4 regions of the Rahnella aquatilis CIP 78.65 genome follow, and region 4 is predicted to be linked to each of the others. Evidence: predicted binding sites of a transcription regulator. Region 4 holds the regulator's gene; each other region holds the start of a gene.
The links. The regulator CRP, encoded in region 4, controls carbon source genes, mostly activating them, when cyclic AMP is high. The targets are predictions, from matches to a motif close to ATGTGANNNNNNTCACAT.
Positions count from the first base shown of each region.

Region 1 (3,746 bases), 1.8 Mb from region 4:
TTCCGTGCGGCTGCCTTACGCCACGGCATCGCCCCTATTTTCATCTGTCCGCCAAATGCCTCTGACGATTTACTGCGTGAGATTTCGTCTCATGGCCGTGGCTACACCTATTTGCTGTCACGTGCTGGTGTGACGGGCACAGAAAAACGCGCGCTGACGCCGCTGAATCATCTGGTGGATAAACTTCGCGAATACAATGCGGCACCGCCTTTGCAGGGCTTCGGTATTTCCGAACCTTCACAGGTGAAAGAAACGCTGGCCGCAGGCGCAGCCGGAGCTATTTCCGGTTCAGCGACGGTGCGCATTATCGAAAACAATCTGCATCAACCTTCTGAAATGCTGGCCCAGCTTTCCCGTTTCGTCAGCGAAATGAAAGCGGCTACACGCGCTCAGTAGTTGTTCTCAGACAGAACCTCAGCCGAAAAGTGACTAAGGTTCTGTTTCTTTTAATTTCTTACTATTTTTTTACCCCGCTTAATTTGTATTACCCCTTTCAATAATCCAAACTAAAATGACTCTGCAGATCAATGATATTGTGCGCGATATTAATATCACGTGGTCGGTTAAGAGTTTGTTTCTTTTGGTTTTATAACAAATCATGGAGTGTTATTTATGAAGCTATTCAAAACATTGTCCGCATTCTGCATGGCTGCGGTTGTGGTCATGGCTGTTGCCGCTTGTGCGCCGACGAAAAAATCAGAAGGAACCGGTGGTTACATCGATGACACTGTCATCACCACAAAAGTTAAATCTGCCCTGCTGGCAGATAAGAGCATTAAATCCACTGAGATCAGCGTCGAAACCTTTAAAGGCCGCGTGCAGTTGAGTGGTTTTGTGACGTCAACGGCGGATGCAAACCGTGCAGTTGAAGTGACTCGCGGCGTATCTGGTGTGCGCTCGATTGAGAATGACATGCGGCTGAAATAGCCTGGAACAGAACGGGTGAATGACTGAAGAGGCGCAGAAGCGCCTCTTTTTTTATGCGTTGCCAGAAAAATCAGAAACGATAGCCGGCGCCAAACATAAAGACCCATGGGTCGATCCGGGTGTTGATGTTTTGCTGCTCACCACCGGCTTTGAATTTGACTTCAGTATCAATATCCATCCACCAGACAGACATGTTAATCAACCAGTTATCGTCCAGGTTGTAATCCAGACCGGCCTGCGTTGCCACGCCCCAGGAATCTTTGACGCTTAAATCTGAAAGCCCGGCATCACGCCCGGTCTGGTTAAAATCTGCGTCATAGAATGTGGTGTAGTTGATACCCACACCGAGGTACGGACGCAATTTGTCCTGCCGGTCACCAAAGTAATATTGTGCCATCAGGGACGGCGGTAACTGTTTCACTTCTGCGATAGTCCCGGTACTTTGCAGACCGACTTTGTGCTGGAACGGTGTGGCGGCCAGCAACTCCATCCCGATATTGTCAGTGAACATGTAGCCGAGGGTTAATCCCATCTGCGTGTTGTTATTGATATTAAAAGAACCCAGACCCAGCACGTTGTCCGAACCTTCTGTCGGACGAACCGTGGCGGTCCCTACGCGAAAAATCACATCCCCGGCCTGATGTGCGCTCGAGACTGCCGGAAATGCCGCTGCTGCCACTAATGCCCAATATGCTGCTTTCATTGTCCCTTCCCTTTGTGTGGATTAGTTATCAACCGCGCGAATGATACCTACTCTTTGGTATGGTTTGATCAATGCGGGATCACATCTTTAAAACAAAAAGTAAGAAAATGCATCTTCCGCAAAGCGATCTAAATCTATAAAAACAAAGGAATTGATCTGCATCAAAAATGAGGAGATTCTGTTGTTTTGTTAACAGGTGATATTTCAGTTGCTAAAAAAAATGGCGCTGCGTAATTTGCATACTCATAGTGGGTTTTGGTTTGGTGCCGTAAGGAGTCGGTAACTTCCAAGATGGGCGAAATTAACAATCCTTGTATGACCTGTGGCGCATGCTGCGCTTATTTCCGCGTTTCATTTTATTGGGCTGAATCTGAAGAGGCTGGCGGGTGTGTTCCGCAGGCACTGACAGAGCAAGTCACCCCTTTTCTGAGTTGCATGCAAGGTACTAACAGTAAAACGCCGCGCTGTGTTGCCCTTAAGGGGGAAGTAGGACACGCGGTTTCCTGTTCTGTTTACACCAACCGTCCGACACCGTGCCGCGAATTCGATCAGTCAGGATTGAATGGCATCGCCAATGACGCCTGCGATCGTGCCCGTGCAAAGTATGGTCTGCCCCCTCTGGATGTCGATTTACCGACGATTGATCTCAGTCACCTCAGTTGCGTCTGAGCAGAGATTCAGCGGCGGGTCTGATAGGAAATCAGCGCAAAACTATCGGCGGGAGGCATTTAAAGGGTACAATCCCCGCCTTATTGATTTTTGCTTTTTGCCAAGGAGCGTCCATGTCTATCACGGCCAGTACGTTGTACCGTGACAGTTATAATTTTATGCGTAATCAGATGAGTAGCGTTTTGGCGCTCTCGGTTCTGGCCGCATTAATCACCGTCATATTGAGCTGGGTTTTAAGTCCTTCCGCTGAGCAGGTCGAGTCTATCGGGCAACTGATGAGCAATATGACCGGCATGAGCGTCAGCGATATGATGGGATATATTGAGCAGCAGATTACTCCGGAGCAGCAAAGCGCAATTTTCCGTTACAGCCTGGCCGCTCTGCTGTCGACGCTTGCCGGAAACGTGATTCTGGTTGGCGGCGTTCTGACGTTGATTCAGCTGGTTTCCCAGGGCGTTCGCGCCAGTATCACGCAAATCATAAGTGCGTCATTGCCTGTCTTGCCGCGTCTGGCTATTTTGCTGTTTATTTACAGCATCATGTTCCGTATCGGCCTCGCCCTGCTGTTTGTTCCGGCCTTCCTGATTGCGATTGCGTGGTCAATGTCACCGGTGATTTCCTGTAAAGAGAATGCCGGCGTGTTCAAAGCAATGCGCCTGAGCACCCGTCTGGCCTTCAGCAATGTGCGTCTGGTTACCCCGGCCGTGATGCTGTGGATTGTGGCGCAGGTCGTGCTGATGCTGTTTGTTGGCGTGCTGAGCGCATTAAATCCGATGATTGGCGCCGTCATTCTCGGCGCACTGAGCAATATAATCAGTGCTTTTATGCTGATTTATCTGTTCCGTCTTTACATGAAATTACATGCATAATATAGACACAACTTTTTCAGGGGCGCTCCGGCGCCCTTTTCTTTTGTCCGCGAAATGATTCCGGTATAGTCATTACATACATAAAACATGGAATGAAGTATGAAGCAGCTCCTCGATTTTCTTCCCCTGATTGTCTTTTTTGTGGTTTATAAGCTTTACGACATTTTTGTCGCATCTGGCGCGTTAATTGCTGCCACCGCGTTAGCGTTAGTCATTACCTGGATCCTGTATCGCAAAATCGAGAAGATGACCTTAATCACCTTCGCGATGGTCGCTGTTTTCGGCACCCTGACTCTGGTTTTCCATAATGATGAATTCATTAAATGGAAAGTGACGGTCATTTATGTGCTGTTTTCCGGCGCATTACTGATTAGCCAGTTGGTACTGAAAAAGCCATTAATCCAGCGCATGTTGGGCAAAGAACTGACATTGCCGGATCACGTATGGAATAAACTGAACGTCAGCTGGGCCATTTTTTTCCTGCTGTGCGGGCTGGCCAATATCTATGTAGCCTTCTGGTTACCACAAAATATCTGGGTTAACTTTAAGGTATTCGGACTGACCGTGCTGACGCTGGT
Region 1 covers NC_016818.1:2,154,789-2,158,534, reverse strand. The annotation lists gene trpA (tryptophan synthase subunit alpha) at 1-396, shown strand, start outside; gene RAHAQ2_RS09910 (BON domain-containing protein) at 613-927, shown strand; gene ompW (outer membrane protein OmpW) at 998-1,630, opposite strand; gene RAHAQ2_RS09900 (YkgJ family cysteine cluster protein) at 1,922-2,299, shown strand; gene RAHAQ2_RS09895 (YciC family protein) at 2,413-3,168, shown strand; gene RAHAQ2_RS09890 (septation protein A) at 3,268-3,746, shown strand, end outside.
Region 1: ompW (outer membrane protein OmpW) is a predicted target of CRP. The motif match lies at 1,780-1,797, and genes of this name have one in related genera.

Region 2 (3,746 bases), 1.4 Mb from region 4:
ACAACCTGCCACACAACAGCCTGAACTTCGTATTCCACGGCGGTTCCGGTTCAACTGCAGCAGAAATCAAAGAATCTGTAGGTTACGGTGTGATCAAAATGAACATCGATACCGACACCCAGTGGGCTAACTGGGACGGTATCCTGCAGTTCTACAAGAAAAACGAAGCTTACCTGCAAGGTCAGTTGGGTAACCCGGAAGGCGCGGACAAACCTAACAAGAAATTCTATGACCCGCGCGTATGGCTGCGTTCTGCCCAGTCTTCCATGGTGACTCGCCTGGAACTGGCATTCAAAGAACTGAACGCGATCGACGTACTGTAATTCTTATCCTTCCGGTGCTTGACCACCGGAATGTGAGGATCATCGTCAAAGGGGCTCCGGCCCCTTTTTTATTGCCTGCTTTCCGGCCACAATAGCCCGTTATCCGTGTTTCGCCAGAATCCCCAAGAGAGAGCTATGAAGCCAAAATCTGTCACCCTCGATGATGTTGCTCGCCACGCCGGTGTGTCTTATCAGACCGTTTCGCGTGTACTGAATCAGGCTGCGCACGTCTCGGTCAGAACGCGCAATAAAGTTGAACAGGCGATGGCGGCGCTCAATTACGTCCCGAACCGTGTCGCCCAGCAACTGGCGGGCAAACAAAGTTACACGCTGGGTCTGGCGACCACTGAACTGGCGCTGCATGCGCCGTCACAAATTGCCTCGGCGATGAAAACACGTGCGAACCAGTTAGGCTTCAACGTCGTGATTTCGATGATTGATAACCTGAGCCTTGCCGCGTGTCGTACAGCGGTGAATGAACTGATGTCGCAGCGTGTCGATGGCGTGCTGATTAACGTGCCGCTGTCGAATGAAGACGCAGACGCGATCGCACAGCTTTGCGGCAATTTACCGGCGCTGTTTCTGGATGTTGATCCGCAGGCCGATGTGTTTAAAATTCTGTTCGATCCTCACTGCGGGGCAGAGCAGGGCGTGGAGCATTTGCTGGCGCTCGGACATCAGCAGATCGCCGTACTGACCGGCCCGCTGGGATCCATCTCTGCGCGTCTGCGCTATGAAGGCTGGCTGAAAACGCTGGCGATGCATAATATTACGCCCTGTGCGGTTCAGCATGGCGACTGGAGTGCGGCGTCGGGTTATCAGCAGGCATTATTGTTGCTCAATCAGCCTGCACGGCTTACGGCTATTCTGGTGGCCAATGACCAGATGGCGCTGGGTGTCCTGCGCGCTGTCCATGAGTTTGGCCTGCGGGTGCCGGAACAAATCTCGGTGATAGGCTATGATGACACCGAAGACAGCGCCTTTTTCTTCCCGCCGCTGACCACCATCAAGCAGGATTTCCGCCTGCTCGGGCACGAGAGCATTAACCGGCTGGTTGAGCATCTGCATACGCATGGCGATCATCAGCAATCCTCGCTGTTACTGCCCACGTCCCTGGTGGAACGCCACACAACCGCCAGACCCGGCGAAGACAACGTGTCACAGGAAGCCTTGTCGCAGGAACTGATCCGCATCGCCCGCCAGCTCAGCGCGCTGTAACTCCCCTTTTCAGAACAGACTGACGCGGAATTTGTGATCCGCGTCCCTTTCCCGCATCCCGGTACTTTACTTACTCTCTCCCGTTACGCATGTTTATATGATTGTGAGCGCATAACAATTTACGGGGAGATATTATGACGTCATCAGCGGAAGATAAATTATCATCACTGGCCACTGTTCTGGCCCGCCGCGACTGGGAAAAACCGGCCTCGACGCAGTGCAACCGGTTACCCGCGCACCCGCCGTTCAACAGCTGGCGCGATGCAGAAGAAGCGAGAAGCAACAAGGCTTCAGAAAAATCCCGCAGCCTGAATGGCCAGTGGGCGTTCAGCTATTTTACCCGTCCTGAAGCCGTGCCGGAACAATGGCTGCAACAGGATCTGGCGGGTGCCGACTCTGTGCAGGTGCCATCAAACTGGCAACTGGCGGGTTATGACGCGCCGATTTACACCAACGTTCAATACCCGATCCCCGTCAATCCGCCGTTTGTACCGCAAGAAAATCCTACCGGTTGTTACTCGCTCACAGTTTCAGTGGATAATGACTGGCTGAGCAGCGGGCAGACGCGCATTGTGTTCAACGGCGTCAACTCTGCTTTCTATTTATGGTGTAACGGTCAGTGGATTGGGTATTCACAGGACAGCCGTTTACCGGCGGAATTCGATCTCAGTGGCGTACTGCACGCAGGCGAAAACCGTCTGGCGGTCATGGTGCTGCGCTGGAGCGACGGCAGCTATCTGGAGGATCAGGATATGTGGCGCATGAGCGGGATCTTCCGCGATGTCACGTTGCTGCATAAACCGGCGGAGCAGATTACCGACTTACAGGTACGCACGCATTTGTTTCATGGCTTCACGCAGGCCGAACTGGAAGTGCAGGTCAGCGCCGCCGTGCCGCAGGAAAACGCAGCGGATTACCAGATACGCGTCCAGTTGTGGCAGGGCGATAAACCGGTCGCAGAACATCAGCAACCGCTCGGCAGCGAAATCATTGATGAGCGCGGGTCGGCATATGACCGCACCACGCTGCGTTTGCCGGTCAGCCAGCCTGCGTTGTGGAGTGCGGAACAACCGGCGCTGTATCGTGCCGTCGTTTCCCTGATTTCTCCGCAGGGGCAGCTTATTGAAGCCGAAGCCTGCGATGTGGGCTTCCGGCAGGTGGAAATCAGCAACGGGTTGCTGAAAGTGAACGGCCAGCCGGTATTGATCCGTGGCACCAACCGTCACGAGCATCATCCCGAAAACGGTCAGGTGATGGATGAAGCCACCATGCGCCGGGACATCGTGCTGATGAAGCAACACAACTTCAACGCCGTGCGCTGCTCGCATTATCCCAACCATCCGCTATGGTACCGGCTTTGCGACGAATACGGTTTGTACGTGGTCGATGAAGCGAATATCGAAACCCACGGCATGCAGCCGATGAACCGTCTGTCTGACGATCCGGTGTGGTTCAACGCTTTCAGCGAACGCGTCACCCGCATGGTGCAGCGCGACCGCAACCATCCGTGCATCATCATCTGGTCACTGGGCAATGAGTCCGGCCATGGGGCGAATCACGATGCACTTTACCGCTGGATCAAATCTGTCGATCCGACCCGTCCGGTGCAGTACGAAGGCGGCGGCGCCAACAGCGCAGCCACCGACATTATCTGCCCGATGTATTCCCGTGTTGAGCAGGATCAGCCCTTCCCGGCCGTACCAAAATGGTCAATCAAAAAGTGGATCAGCATGCCGGACGAAACCCGTCCGCTGATCCTCTGTGAATACGCCCATGCGATGGGTAACAGCTTTGGCGGCTTCGATAAATACTGGAAAGCGTTCCGTCAGTTTCCGCGTTTACAGGGCGGTTTTGTCTGGGACTGGGTCGATCAGAGCCTGCTGCGTACCGGCGATGACGGCGATCGTTATATGGCCTACGGCGGTGATTTTGGCGATACGCCGAATGACCGTCAGTTCTGCATGAACGGTCTGGTATTTGCGGATCGCACGCCACATCCGTCGTTATTTGAGGCGCAACGCGCCCAGCAATTCTTCCAGTTCTCTCTGATCAGCACCTCACCGCTGATGCTGGAAGTTCAGAGTGAATATCTGTTCCGTCACAGCGACAATGAACAACTGATCTGGCGTATCGAACGTGACGGCGAGGTGATTTCGCAGGGCGAAGCCGCGCTGAATATTGCGCCAAACGGCAAGCAAACCCTGA
Region 2 covers NC_016818.1:3,810,132-3,813,877, reverse strand. The annotation lists gene fbaA (class II fructose-bisphosphate aldolase) at 1-323, shown strand, start outside; gene RAHAQ2_RS17340 (LacI family DNA-binding transcriptional regulator) at 459-1,541, shown strand; gene RAHAQ2_RS17335 (beta-galactosidase) at 1,676-3,746, shown strand, end outside.
Region 2: RAHAQ2_RS17335 (beta-galactosidase) is a predicted target of CRP. The motif match lies at 1,573-1,590, and genes of this name have one in related genera.

Region 3 (3,746 bases), 1.1 Mb from region 4:
ACAGCACGCCGGTTCGCGACCCGCGTGATACGCAGGCGGCGGACACCTTCGGTAAACCGGTGAATGTGGAAGAAGGTTTACGCGGCACCCATCCGTTTAACGCCAATAAAACCATCGACAACGGTGCGGCACTGTTCAGCGGCTATTGCGCCAGTTGCCACCAGCCGGATGGTTCTGGCAGCGAAAATCAGGCTTATCCGTCGCTGTTTAATAATACTGCGACCGGTATGGGTAATGCCTCTAACCTGATTTCTGCCATCCTTTACGGCGTGGATCGTCAGGTCGGCGACCATCACGTGCTGATGCCGAAATTCGGCGTGGGCTCGTATGTCGGTCAGCTCGATGATCAGCAGATTGCCGACATCTCCAACTACGTGCTGAAGAACTACGGCAACGCGGCCATTCAGGTCAGCGCGCAGGATGTGGCGGTGTTACGCGCAGGCGGTCCGGTGACATTGCTGGCAAAACTGCAACCGTTCATGGCTCCGGCGATGGTGGCTGGCGTGATTGTTCTGCTGGTGCTGATTTTCTGGCTCGGCCGGAAACGCAAAACCAAAGCGGCGTAATCCGTACACTGAAATGCAAAACGGCCCATGACGGGCCGTTTTTTATGCCTGAAACTCAGCTTAACCGCGCCCGACCAGCGGCATGGCACTTGCCATCACGGTCATGGTCAGTACGTTGGTGTCGAGCGGTAAACCGGCCATAAACGCCACGGCCTCGCCGACGCGTTCCACCGGAATAACCGGCTCCTCAGCGATATGTCCGTCCGCCTGCATCCTGCCCGCCAGCGCCTTATTACCCATGTCCGTCGCCGCATTGCCGACATCGATTTGCCCGCAGGCTATGTTGAACGCCCGTCCGTCCAGCGCGGTGGATTTGGTCAGGCCGGTGATCGCATGTTTACTGGCGGTGTAAGGGGCGGAATTCGGACGCGGCGATTGTGCCGAAATCGAACCGTTATTGATGATACGTCCGCCCTGCGGCGTCTGACGTTTCATCAGCTTAACCGCCGCCTGCGTACACAAGAATGCGCCGGTCAGATTGGTATTGATCACCGACAGCCAGTCTTCTACCGGCAGTTCATCGACCGGCACATCCTTCACGTTATTACCGGCGTTATTGAACAGCAGATCCAACCGCCCGAAGGTTTCCTGAATATCCTGAAACAGCGCGGCGACCGATTGCGGGCTGGTAACATCCAGCTGACGTGCCACCGCCTGCCCCGGTGCAAACAACGCAACCGCCTGATCGAGTTTTTCTTTATTGCGTCCGGCCAGGATCACTTTAAATCCGATCGCTTCCAGCGCTTTCGCGGCGCTTAACCCGATACCGCTCCCGCCGCCGGTCACTAAGGCGATTTTTATGTCTTCAGTGCTCATTTCGGCTCCTTCTACACAGCAGCTAACATGCCGCCATCAATGAAAAGAAGATGTCCGTTGACGAAATCCGAGGCTTTGGAGGACAGATAAACCGCGCCGCCCACCAGCTCTTCAGGATTGCCCCAGCGCGCGGCTGGTGTGCGTTTACACAGCCATTCGGAAAACTCTTTGTTATCCACCAGCGCCTGCGTCATGTCGGTTTTGAAATAGCCAGGCGCGATACCGTTCACCTGAATATTGTAGCGTGCCAGCTCAACACACATGCCGCGGGTCAGCATTTTTACCGCACCTTTCGAGGCGGCATAGGGCGTAATGGTGTCGCGGCCCAGCTCGCTTTGCATCGAACCGATATTAATGATTTTGCCGCGTTCGCGCCGGATCATGTAACGCGCCACCGCCTGTGACACCAGAAACACGGATTTCTGATTCACGGCAATCACGTCGTCCCAGTCTTTTTCCGGAAACTCGGTAAATTTATGGCGACGCTGAATACCGGCGTTATTCACCAGCACATCAATCGGCCCGATGGTGCTTTCAATATGATCAATCGCCTGATTCACCGCCTGGCTGCTGGTGACATCAAATGACACCGCATGGGCGATAAAACCCTCTGCCCGCAAGGCTTCAGCGGCTTTTTGCGTGGATCCCTGTTGTGTACCATTAACGATAATTTCTGCACCATGCTGCGCCAGCCCTTTCGCCAGCAGGAAACCCAGACCGCGCGTCGAACCGGTAATCAGAATCTTTTTATTGTCCAGTGAGAAGAGATTTGTCATGACGTTGGCCTTATTGAATGCGGATTTAAAAAGTTAGCTTCACTACACCGGTTTACTCCGCGCTAAACTGTGATGCAGATCACCTGACGGGATGTTAAAAAACCCTGTTACTCCCGGTGTGATCATCATCATTTTGATAACAATCTCCGGCGCTTTCTGTTTCAATAACAAAGATTCTTTGCAGGCCCAATCAGGAAAACTCCGCATGAGAAACCAGCGCGTGACACTACAGGACATCGCCCAACTGGCGGATGTCACGAAGATGACGGTGAGCCGTTTTCTGCGCACGCCGGAAAAGGTGTCTCCTGAAACCCGCGAACGCATCACGAAGGTGATGGAAGAAGTGGGCTATCCGCTGGAAGAAGCCCGCGGACCGGCCAAAGCGCCGCGTATCGGTATTTTAGTGCCTTCGTTTAACAACCAGATTTTCTCCGACTTGCTGGCGGGCATTGAGTCGGTCACTTCCGCGCAGGGCTTTCAGACGCTGGTGGTCAATTACGATTACAGCAAAGAGCGCGAAGAAGAACACATCATTAATCTGCTTGGTTATCAACTGGCCGGGCTGATCCTCACCGATTCCGTGCATACCCTGAAAGCCGATAAGTACCTGAATGCCGCAGAAATTCCTGTTGCCCAGGTGATGGATCTCGACGACCCGCACGGGCGGATTGCCGTCGGTTTTGATAACCAGCAGGCCGGTTACGATATGGCGAATACATTGCTCGCCAGTGGCAAACAACATGTGGTGTATTTCGGTTCGATGTCGGATGCCCGCGACCAGAAGCGTTATCAGGGTTACAGCCGCGCCATGAATGAACGCGGACTGACGCCGGTGCATATCACGCCTAATAAAGTGTCGTCGGTATCTATCGGTGCGGGCATGCTGGCCATGGCGCGTCAGTTATATCCGCAGACCAACGCGATTTTGTGTACCAATGACGATATTGCCGTCGGCGTGTTACAGGAATGTATCAAACTGGGGATCCGCGTACCGCAAGATATGGCTATTTCCGGTTTCCACGGGCTGGATATCGGTCTCGCGACCACACCTTTATTAGCCAGTGTTATCACCCCGCGCTTTGAAATGGGAAAAGTGGTGGCGGAGATATTACTCAAAAAAATCAGAAACCTGCCTACGATCGAACGGGTGGATTTGCACTACCGTATCTCCCTCGGCGGCACCATTTAATTCTGCTTTCCCGTCCATTTCTCCCCCGCCGTCCTGCACGCCAACTCCGGTGCAGGATCACGTAAGTGGTAACACCTTTTCTTAACATAATTCAACGTGACTCCTGTCACGAAATACTTTCCTCAAAATGCTTTTATTAAGCCATCGCCGTTACAAGTACACAGAGGAAAGAACATGGATAATAAAATTCCTAAGGCCCGCTGGTTACGTGTCATTACGCCAATCCTTATCGCTTGCATTATTTCCTTCATGGACAGGGTCAATATTAGTTTTGCCATGCCCGGCGGGATGGATGCCGAGTTGGGGATTACTGCTTCAATGGCCGGTCTGGCCGCCGGTATTTTCTTTATCGGGTATTTATTCCTGCAGGTTCCGGGCGGCAGCCTGGCCGTGCACGGC
Region 3 covers NC_016818.1:1,461,641-1,465,386, reverse strand. The annotation lists gene RAHAQ2_RS06725 (cytochrome c) at 1-566, shown strand, start outside; gene RAHAQ2_RS06720 (SDR family oxidoreductase) at 627-1,382, opposite strand; gene idnO (gluconate 5-dehydrogenase) at 1,394-2,158, opposite strand; gene RAHAQ2_RS06710 (LacI family DNA-binding transcriptional regulator) at 2,364-3,347, shown strand; gene RAHAQ2_RS06705 (MFS transporter) at 3,522-3,746, shown strand, end outside.
Region 3: idnO (gluconate 5-dehydrogenase) is a predicted target of CRP. The motif match lies at 2,275-2,292, and genes of this name have one in related genera.

Region 4 (3,746 bases):
ACCTGCATACGGGTGTACGCCAGCCTGGCGGTGTCGGGATTTTCCTCAAGCAGCAGGCGGATAGCGTTCTGATAGGTTTCCAGCGCCTGGTGCGCATTCTGGCGCAGCAAACCGCTTTGCCATTGTGGCCACAGCCAGATAGTGCCACCGAATGCCAGTGCGCAGCCGATCAGCGTATCCACCAGCCGCGGTACCAGAAAATGCACGCCATTCATCGCCAGCAACTGCAGGGTATACACTGCCGTCACCGTCATGCCGACCATCGCCAGCCCGTAGTTTTTGCGTAAAACCGTATAGGACAACAGCGTGATCAGCAGCATGTACAGCAACGTGGTGCCTTCCGGCAACTCCAGTTTTAACAACCCTGAGGCAATCAGTAATCCGGCCAATGTGCCCAGCGCACGGTGCTGGATCCGCACGCGCGTGGCGTTATAGCCGTTCTGGCTGACCAGCATAATAGTCAGCAAAATCCAGTACGGTTTGGGCAGATTGAAAAACAGCCCCAGACTGCTGCCAATCGCCAGAATAATGCCCAGACGCGCGGCATTGCGCAGGGCCACGGATTTGAATGAGAGATAACTTTTCAGCGCAGGCCAGAAGGGCAGACGCGGCTGAGTGTTCATCAGATCGCGCCGGTACAACGGGCGCTGGGTGCGCAGCAGACGCGCGATACGGCTGAAATGGTAATAACAAAACTGGCCGACCGGATTGTCCGGGTTACGCGCGGCGATTTTCTCCAGCGCGGTCAGCTCATTGGCCATCGTAAAGCGCTCGGATAAGCGATGATAAAGGATATCGTCGGCAATCACCCGCAGACGGGCGGAAATCACCTGCGCATTGCGACGGATAACCGCTTCGGCATGGCTTTCCTCGACCAGTTTCTGTACTTCCTCCGGCTGATGGAGGCTGACGGTAATGTGCTCCTGCAAATCGAGTGCGACCTGAAAACGCTGAAACAGCCGCTTATGGTGATGATGATGTCCGTGCTGGGGCAACATGTGCAGTTGCTGATAAAGCAGGGCAATCAGGTCGATAACCTGCTGCTGGCGGGTCAGCAACGGCGGCAAAGCGGTTTCGGGATCGGTATGTTGCGTCAGCAGGCTGTACTTGGCTTCGAAATAATCCGCGAGTTGCAGATAGAGCTGGCTGAGCGTTTCGCGCATCGGTTGTTCTTTCGAAATACGAAACCACGCCCAGTTAAACAATCCGTACCAGGCGGTGCCGGCAGCGAACAGCACCGGGGCCTGCCACATCGGGCGCACGCCCACCATGCTCAGCGTGAAGATAGTTGCCACCAGCGCGCCGGGTAACAGACGCGCATGCAGCGGGCTGATTTCACCGGTGACACCGAGCAGTAACGCCAGCGACAGCATAATGAGCGGCAGCGGAACGTGCCAGTTTTCCAGCATCAGTTGCAGCAGAATACTGCTCACGGCAAAGAGTGAACCGCCGACGAGCAGGCGTTTGAAAAAGCGTTTGTGCGGAGTATCCAGACCGGCGATGTTGCAACAGGCCGGACAGAGAGAAAACAGCAGCCCCATTTGCAGATTGCCGAACAACCAGCAAATGCTGACAGGCAGGCACAACACCAGCGTCTGGCGCAGCGCGTAGTTCACTTCAGGATGGTAAAACAGTCTTCGCCATAGCGTCATGGGTAAAGCTTAGCCCATAAAAAAGGCGCGACAGTGTTCTGCCGCGCCAATTTTTGAGGGATTAACGTGTGCCGTAAACGACAATCGTTTTACCGTGTGCGGAGATCAGACTCTGATCTTCCAGCATTTTGAGGATTCGTCCGACTGTTTCACGTGAACAACCGACGATTTGGCCAATTTCCTGACGGGTAATCTTGATTTGCATCCCGTCCGGATGGGTCATTGCATCAGGCTGTTTAGCCAGATTAAGCAAGGTTTGAGCGATACGACCGGTTACGTCGAGGAAGGCAAGGTTGCCGACTTTCTCTGACGTCACTTGCAGACGGTTGGCCATCTGCGCGGAGAGGCGCATCAGAATATCCGGGTTAACCTGAATCAGCTGGCGGAATTTTTTATAAGAAATTTCAGCCACTTCACAGGCAGTTTTAGCACGTACCCAGGCACTGCGTTCCTGACCTTCTTCGAAGAGTCCCAGCTCGCCGATGAAGTCACCTTGGTTAAGGTAGGACAGTATCATTTCCTTGCCTTCTTCATCTTTAATCAGGACAGCAACTGACCCTTTCACGATGTAGTAAAGCGTTTCGGCTTTTTCACCCTGGTGAATCAGCGTACTTTTAGAAGGATACTTATGTATATGACAGTGAGACAGGAACCATTCAAGAGTCGGGTCTGTTTGTGGCTTGCCGAGAACCATTTGCTATTATCCTCTGTTGTTATCGCTGCCCAAAATCACAGGGCTCAGAGTTCCCTGTACGGCACTTCAAAATCCAAAGCGCCCTTTCAGCATATAACTCCCCAGAAATGCTGCAAGCGGATGTCGGAGTGCAACAGCCTGTTTATTGCTGTTATCACCGTGGGTTCTGTTCTTAAACCGCAAAAACCGTCACCGCAATTTACTGGAAAGTATGTTTCGGCTTTGTTTGTAGCACAGGTTTGAGATGCTGTCTTCTGTTGTCTCGCTTCAGCATGATGGCGATCGGGTTACGTTGCCAGATTTTAGGTGAAAGGGTACTCTGAGAGCAGATTTCGATAAGTTTATTCACCGGGAGAATAGTTCATGCATGCACGTGTCAAATGGGTTGAAGGGCTGACATTTTTAGGTGAGTCTGCATCGGGTCATCAGATTTCAATGGATGGCAATGCGGGTGATAAAGCCCCAAGCCCGATGGAAATGTTACTGATGTCCGCAGGCGGTTGCAGCGCAATCGATGTGGTATCAATTTTACAAAAAGGCCGTAATGACGTGCGTGATTGTGAAGTGAAGCTGACCTCACAACGCCGCGAAGAAGCGCCGCGCCTGTTCACGCACATTAATCTGCATTTTATCGTCACCGGGAAGGACCTGACCGATAAGATTGTCGAACGTGCGGTCAGCCTGTCTGCCGAAAAATACTGTTCTGTGTCTCTGATGCTGGGTAAAGCGGCCACCATCACCCACAGCTTTGAAGTGATTGCAGCCGAATAAAGTTTACTCGATCTTCTTGCCTTCCATCAGGCGTTGCACCAGCGGCGCCATGATCAGCTCCATCGCCAGCCCCATTTTGCCGCCCGGCACCACCAGCGTTTTGATGTGCGAGATAAACGACCCCTGTAACATCGCCAGCAGATACGGGAAATCGATGTCGTCCAGCCCCTGGAAGTGGATCACCACAAAGCTTTCATCCAGCGACGGAATGGCTTTTGCTGCGAACGGGTTTGAAGTGTCGATAGTTGGCACGCGCTGGAAGTTGATGTGCGTGCGGGAAAACTGCGGCGTAATATAGCTGATGTAGTCATCCATCGAACGCACGACGGAATCCATCACCGCTTCACGGGAATGCCCGCGCTCGCCGGTATCGCGCACCAGTTTCTGGATCCACTCCAGGTTAACGATGGGCACTACGCCGACCAGCAAATCGACCTGTGCGGCGACGTCAATTTTGTCTGCCACTACGCCGCCATGCAGACCTTCATAGAACAAAATGTCTGTCGGTTCCGGCAATGCCTGCCACGGCGTAAAGGTACCCGGCACCTGATTGTAGGGAACGGCTTCGTCATAAGTATGCAGATACTTACGTGAACGACCCGTGCCGGTTTCTCCGTATTCGATAAAGC
Region 4 covers NC_016818.1:331,714-335,459, forward strand. The annotation lists gene RAHAQ2_RS01460 (YccS/YhfK family putative transporter) at 1-1,652, opposite strand, end outside; gene crp (cAMP-activated global transcriptional regulator CRP) at 1,714-2,346, opposite strand; gene RAHAQ2_RS01470 (OsmC family protein) at 2,710-3,117, shown strand; gene RAHAQ2_RS01475 (phosphoribulokinase) at 3,121-3,746, opposite strand, start outside.